2 regions of the Mycobacterium sp. NGS24 genome follow, and region 2 is predicted to be linked to the other one. Evidence: riboswitches for the same ligand, from Rfam matches in the RefSeq annotation. Region 2 holds a riboswitch; the other holds the start of a gene.

Region 1 (3,413 bases), on a different contig from region 2:
CGAGGCTGGCAACTTCGGCGCGATCAGCCGACCCCTGCTGCGTCCGGGTCGGCATAGCCTGCCCCAGCGGAAGATGCCGCGCCGTGTGGGCACCATTTCTACCGCTGAGGCAGGTGTTCGCCGAGAGTTTGCCTACATCTCGACTGGCAGGGGGGGCGGCTCCAAGCCGCCGCCGAATATCTGTCCGACGATGCTGAACAGATTCGCCGTCGCCGCGATCGGACCGACCGGGAGCGCGGGAATCGGCAGGATGCCTTGGAACTCGTCTTCAGTGAAAGTGAGCTCGACTCCGATCGAGTTCAACAGCGAACCGCCGACGCCGTTATAGATCGGTCCGGCGGCACCGTACACAACCTGCCCCGGACTGAAGAGGCCACCGAAACCAAGGCTCAAGCCGGTGACTTGTTCGGTGCCCCCGGTGGGACCGCTGATGAACTGGTTGACCAGCGGCGCAAGGGGATCCAGGTTCAACGTGGCCCCGTTGAAGAAACCGTCAACGACGTTGGCCGGTGTGTTCAACAGGCCGGTGAGCGCCCCCGTCACATTGCCGCCGGTGATATCGGCGAGGACGCCGCCGGCGCTGTTGAGCAGCGCGACGCCGGGGCTTGCGAATGGACCCACGGCACCCATGAGCAGGCCGCTCAAGGGTGAAGCTGCGAAGTTCAGGACTTCAGTGAGCACTACTCCCACCGGCCCGTCGGGGAGGAAACTCTCGATCAGCCCGGTATAGATTTCGTTGTGCGCGTTGGGCACGTACGTCACCGGGTCGGAGATCGTCTGGGTGATACCGCCAAGCGTGTGCTGGGTGACCGCGAGTGCGAGGTCTCTTGGGGCACCGACCAGGGGTATCGCCTGTGCAGCGGCCTGCAGCTTGGCAAAGAAGCCCGCGGGGTTGGTGACGAGGTGGTTGATGCCACCGGTGAACGTGTTCAGGCCGACCCGCGAGGCTCCGAACACCGTCTCGGCGTTCTGCGCCGTCGTCGCGACGACCTGCTCCCACCGGGTGATCGGGTCGACGGCAGTCGCGGCGGCGGGTGCATGGGATGAGCCCAGTGCGCCGAGCAGGTTCTGCTGCGCGTTGGCGACCTCGGCACTTGTGTAGGCCCCGACGCTGGAATTCATCGAGCTGACGAACTCGGTATGAAACGCCAGCGCGTGTGAGTTGACCGACTGGAACTGCCGGCCGAAGTTCTCGAACAACGACGAGATCGCGATGGAGATCTCGTCCTCGGCTGCGGCCGCGATTCCCGTGGTGGGTCCCGAAACCGTCGCGGCGGCATCGGCGAGCGCTCGGCGGATACCCGACAGATCTTGTGCTGCGCTCTGCATCAGATCCGCGCTTGCGGTCACAAACGACATGCTTGCTCTCCCTTATTCGTTCGCCAGTACGGTGACCGCCGGTCGGAAATTTGCACAGGCGTCGTACGGCCAACCGCACAGGAGGTGGCAAAGGACGCGCAGCATCTGAGGTGGCGGCTTTCTCCGGGGTGCTCCGCCCCGGGTTAGCAGGATGCGATGACACGAGTCTCCTGGCTCTCGGATCGCCGCTCGCCTCGCCTTCCAGCCAAATGGCCGTGGCATGTGAGGGTCGCTCCCCGATGACAGTGGCGGCACCGCGCCGGATTCGCACCGGCTTCCTGCGTCGTCATCGCCGTACGGGCGACATTGTTACACGCCGGGGACCCCCAATGGAACAGGCAGGCCCGCCCCGGCTGCCACGGCGGTGACCTCGTCGGAGCGATGGCATCGCAGCGGCACGGTGTGAGTCCGTCCGTCGCGATTACCGCGCCACCCCTAATTGCCCTCGTTGCAACTAGTTCGCTCGATGGTCGGCGTTCTGAATGGCGGCCATATCGTCGAAAGAATCGGCGGTTTCGGTGAGGTCTTCGCTCCAATCGCCGAACGGATCTGGATAGCGGTCCCAGGCAGCGGGGGAGCAGAGCTCGTCGTCGGTGAGCAGAGCACGGCCGAGACCATCGAGGATTTCGCCGGAGTCCGCGCTGTAGACCAGGATCGTCATTGCCGTGTGCCGGTCGCCGTGCAGGGGGTCCCACCTCAACTGGGCGAGGGCACGGCGTTCGTCGTCGACGCCGGCCAACTCCGCGTCGGTCATGGCAGTGAGCCACTTGCCTGCTGAACCGACCCGCCATCCACCTCCCGCCGATTCCAGCCACATCGCCTGCTGGTCCTGACCGGCTAGCCACAAGCGACCTCGAGTTCGGATCACTCCCTCCAGCAACAGCTCCATGCGGTCGTACAGACGCTGGGGGTGAAACGGACGCTGGGCGCTGAACTCGACAAGTTGGACGGTGCCGGTGGGCTCGAGGGGAGGTTGCCCGGATAGCAACGGGCCGTGCGGATCATCGTCTCGCCCCCGGCGCGCACGACTGTCAAGGCCGGCGAGCACCTGCTCAATTCTGTTCGCTCCGTAGCTGATCCGTGCGCGGGGGGCCAAGCGTCGCAGCACCGTGGCCAGGATTGGCTCCACATCGCTGAGAACGATGACATCCGCGAATTCTGCCTGTCCGACCAGCACCTGCGCCTCGGTACGTCCGTCGTCTAATTCGCCCTCACCCAGAACCTGGCGCAGCCACCGCGACGAGTCGACGCACGTCACGACCGCTGCGATCCGAACATCAAGGGCCGCAGGGCCGTCGATGTAGCCGGGCGCCACCCTGATCCGGACATTGTTGATCGCCCAGCAGATCGGTTCCGGTTCCAGCCAGGGTGCGAGGTGGACCACGATACGGTCCACATCATCGCGGCGGCTCAGCTGACGCAGCAGCACGAGAAGGTCGTTGCGGATGGTGCAGGAAACACATCCGTGTGCGAGCTCGATGCCGATCTCTGCGGTCGTCAACACGCCGTGTTGCAGATTGACCGTCGTGCGGCGCACCGTGTATCCGTCGAAACGATGCTCGACCACGAGCGTTCCACAGGTGCGCAGCAAGGTGCCGACGACCGGATCGGTGTTCTGCTGGCCGGCGACCAAGACAACAGGTTTCCGCATCAGCACCTCTTATCGACAATCATTTTCATTTAGACCGTCCCCAGGGTACCGTCTCGAGGAGGGGCTTGTCGAAAACGATTTTCAATAAGCTGGACTGTCAGGAGGTTGTGGGGTGTCTGCTCGGTGTCAGGTCACAGGACGGGAACCCGGATTCGGTAACGCGGTCTCGCATTCACATCGCAGGACGAGTCGGCGCTGGTCGCCGAACATCCAGAGCAAGACGTACTACCTGCCCTCGGAAGGCCGCCGAGTTCGGTTGCGAGTCAGCGCCAAGGGCATCAAGATCATCGACCGCGACGGTATCGAGGCCGTGGTGTTCCGGTTACGCCGCGAAGGGCAGCGAATCTGATGGCGCGCAACGAGATTCGGCTGATCGTCAAACTGCGTTCCACGGCCGGTACGG
Region 2 (3,413 bases):
TGAGTCACACTCCTCTGCCGGGTTTGTCCAATTATCGGGGAAAGCGGGCTATTTCGTGCGCTTAACGGTGGTTCACCTCCGATTGATCATCAGGTTCCCACGTGTTCGGCAACATCGGGACGCGTGGCGCGGGATCGTCGTCGGCGATCAACCCCACCGGCCTGGCTCCGCGCTCGGGTGCGACACCGGCGAATCCCAGTGTGCCCGCGTTTCTGCCCGACGCACTGACCAAGGCCAACCGGTCGTCGACGGCCACGTTCTCCGTCGGATCCAGATCCGCGTATTCCCGACCGCGGCCGACCACAGAAGCTCTGGTGCGACGGCGTTTTGGCGCACCGGTGGGCTCCTCGGGTGCGGGCGCCGGCGCCGCGGCAGCGGCATCGTCGGGCTCCGATGCCTTCCTCCGCGCTGCGCTGGCCGACCCCCGTTTGGCCGCCAAGCTCAAACCCCCCACCAGGTAGCCGTAGTCCGGCATACCCAGACCGATGCCCGAACCGGTGACCGACGGGGGCGCGGCAGTCGGTGGCGTCACCGGTGCGTGGGCAGGCGACGGCGTCACCGCTTCCACGGCAGTCGGCGTCGGGCCTGGCGTGGAAGACGGGACGCTGGGGACCAACGCCGCCACCGGCGGTTGGGGAGTCGCGCCGGGCAGCGGAGGCGGCGCCGCCGCGGCCAATGCCAGCAAACCTTTGACGCCCAGCGGCGCCAGTACCGCTCCGGCCGCCAGCGGCACCAGCGGAGCGGTCAGCAGCGGCACGACGGCCAGCGTCAGGACCAGAGTGCTCTCCAACGTCGTCTTCAGCAGGGCGATGGTGTCGGTGACCACGGTGCCGATGATCTCGACGGTGACGAACAAGATGGTGAAACCGATGGTCGCCGGATTGCCGGACGCGAACGCCGCGGTGAGGTCGAGCGCGACGAACGAGAACATCTGGGACAGCAGTGTCACATAGGTCGCGAGGTCCATCGGGTAGCCAAGGGCGAACGCGATGTTCAGCGGACTGAAGTAGGTGAGCGGATTGCCGAGGATGACCAGGTAGGGGTCGAAACCGCCGAACATCGCCTGGAAGTACGGGAGATTGGCGATCGCGTCGATGAACGGCTGGATGACGTCGTTGTAGAAAGTGGTGTAGGTCTGCCACAACCACTGCTGGAACTGCTCGAATGGAGTGCTGGATTCCGCTGCTGTGGCGACCCGCTGCGCCTCGGCTCGCAGGATCTCCGGAGCCGGACCGGTTTGCGGGGTGGCGGTCACCGCCGCCGTGGACAACGCCTCGTAGGTGCCCATCACGGTTGCGGCTTGGATCCACATGCGTGCGTAGTCGGCCTCATTGAGTGCGATCGGAATGGTGTTGATGCCAAAGAAGTTGGTGACCGTCAACACCGCGTGCGTGGCGTGATTGGCGGCCAGTTCCACCAGGGTCGGCATCGCCGCGAGCGCGCTCGTGTAGGCGACGGCGGTGGCGTGCTGTTGGGCCGCCTTCGCAGCGCTGTCGGCGCCGGCCTGCGTCAGCCACGCCAGATACGGCGCATGGGCGGCCACATAGCCGGCCGCCGTCGGGCCGGCCCAAGCGCCCGCCGTCACATCGGCCAGCAGCGCGGACAACTCGTCGGCCGCTTCGGTGTAGGTCACGCTGAGTGCGGTCCACTCCGCCGCGGACGCCTCTAATGGGCCCGGTCCGGGCCCGCTGCTCAACAGCGCTGAATGCAGTTCCGGCGGCGAAGCCAACCAGATCGGGGCGGTCATCGAACGTTCCTTTGACACGACGGGATGCCCGTCGCCACTCCCAGAACGCCCAGCCGCTGGAACGATGACATTCCAGCAAAGGCCGTCCGCCCAGTCCACGAGGCGACGTGCGCCGGACACGACGCGTCCGGCACAGCTGGCAGGTCTTCGGACTCACAGGCACGCACCTTCGGTGCACCTACTGGCCGTCGCTTCCCGGCCCGGGCTATGGGCCAGTGCTTATGACGGCGTTCGTTCCTGCATACCGCTGCGGGACAGTCCCGGATTTCCACCGGGTTCCCTCTTGCGACGAACCTGAAGGAGCGTTCGCCGCTCGATGCCGGCGACTCCTCACGTTGCCACCAGCAAACCAGCTGCGGGCATCAGAATACTTGACACCCCGCCCTTGAGGCCAGTCGTCGCGAAGGACTGGCATGCTCGTGCTGATGTCTGGGCTGCTGGTGGCGGGTACGACGAGCGACGCCGGCAAGAGCACCGTCGCCGCCGGACTGTGCCGCGCCCTGGTGCGGCGCGGAGTGCGGGTGGCGCCCTTCAAAGCGCAGAACATGTCCAACAACTCGATGGTCTGTGTTGGTGCGGACGGCGCGGGAGCAGAGATCGGGCGCGCGCAATGGGTGCAGGCACTCGCGGCTCGAGTCGTGCCTGAGCCCGCCATGAACCCGGTGCTGCTCAAGCCGGGCAGCGACCACCGCAGCCACGTGGTGTTGATGGGCAGACCGTGGGGGGAGTTGGACTCGACGGATTGGTTCCAAGGACGCCGGACGCTCGCCGCGGCGGCACACCGCGCCTTCGACGACCTCGCCGGCCGTTACGACGTCATTGTCGCCGAAGGGGCCGGCAGTCCGGCCGAAATCAACTTGCGCGCAGGCGATTACGTCAACATGGGACTGGCCCGGCACGCGGGACTGCCGACTGTGGTGGTCGGTGACATCGACCGCGGCGGGGTGTTCGCAGCGTTTCTGGGCACCGTCGCGCTGCTGTCCGCCGAGGACCAGGCGTTGATCGCGGGGTTCGTGGTCAACAAGTTCCGCGGTGACCTCGACCTGCTCGCGCCGGGTCTGCGTGACCTGGAACGGCTCACCGGGCGACGGGCGTACGGCACCCTGCCGTGGCATCCCGACCTGTGGCTGGACTCGGAGGACGCGCTCGATCTGACGGGCCGGCGCGCAGCCGGGCCGGCCCGCCGGGTGGTCGTGGTGCGGCTTCCCCGGATCAGCAACTTCACCGACATCGACGCTTTGGGGCTGGAACCCGAAGTGGACGTCGTGTTCGCCGCAGACCCCCCGGCGCTGGGCGATGCGGACCTCATCGTGCTGCCGGGTACCCGCGCGACGATCGCCGACCTGGCCTGGTTGCGCTCGCGGGACTTGGACCGCGCGGTGCGGTTGCACGTCGCGGCGGGTAAGCCACTGCTGGGGATCTGCGGCGGGTTCCAGATGCTGGGCCGGGTGATCCGGGACCCGCATGGCGTCGAAGGGGCCGGACCTGCCGAGGTCCCCGGCCTTGGTCTGCTCGACGTGACGACGACGTTCGACGCCCAGAAGGTGCTGCGGCTGCCGCGCGGTGAGGGGCTGGGGGTGCCGGCGTCCGGGTACGAGATTCACCACGGCCGGGTCGAGGTCGGCGCCGCAGACCCGTTTCCCGGCGGTGCGCGCGCCGCTGCCGT

What was found. A riboswitch is a leader RNA that binds a small molecule or an ion and turns the genes downstream of it on or off. The one in region 2 is predicted to bind cobalamin.
Region 1: another riboswitch for cobalamin. It lies ahead of gjpA (outer membrane porin GjpA); the one in region 2 lies ahead of AC5Y6Y_RS20020 (PPE domain-containing protein).

What each region holds. Positions count from the first base shown of each region.
Region 1 is NZ_JCALDW010000001.1:263,310-266,722, forward strand. It holds gene AC5Y6Y_RS01230 (ABC transporter ATP-binding protein) at 1-57, shown strand, start outside; gene gjpA (outer membrane porin GjpA) at 133-1,359, opposite strand; cobalamin riboswitch at 1,503-1,685, opposite strand; gene mrf (ribosome hibernation factor-recruiting GTPase MRF) at 1,814-3,010, opposite strand; gene rpmB (50S ribosomal protein L28) at 3,123-3,359, shown strand; gene rpmG (50S ribosomal protein L33) at 3,359-3,413, shown strand, end outside.
Region 2 is NZ_JCALDW010000018.1:351-3,763, forward strand. It holds gene AC5Y6Y_RS20015 (PE family protein) at 1-1, opposite strand, end outside; gene AC5Y6Y_RS20020 (PPE domain-containing protein) at 62-1,747, opposite strand; cobalamin riboswitch at 1,869-2,086, opposite strand; gene AC5Y6Y_RS20025 (cobyric acid synthase) at 2,173-3,413, shown strand, end outside.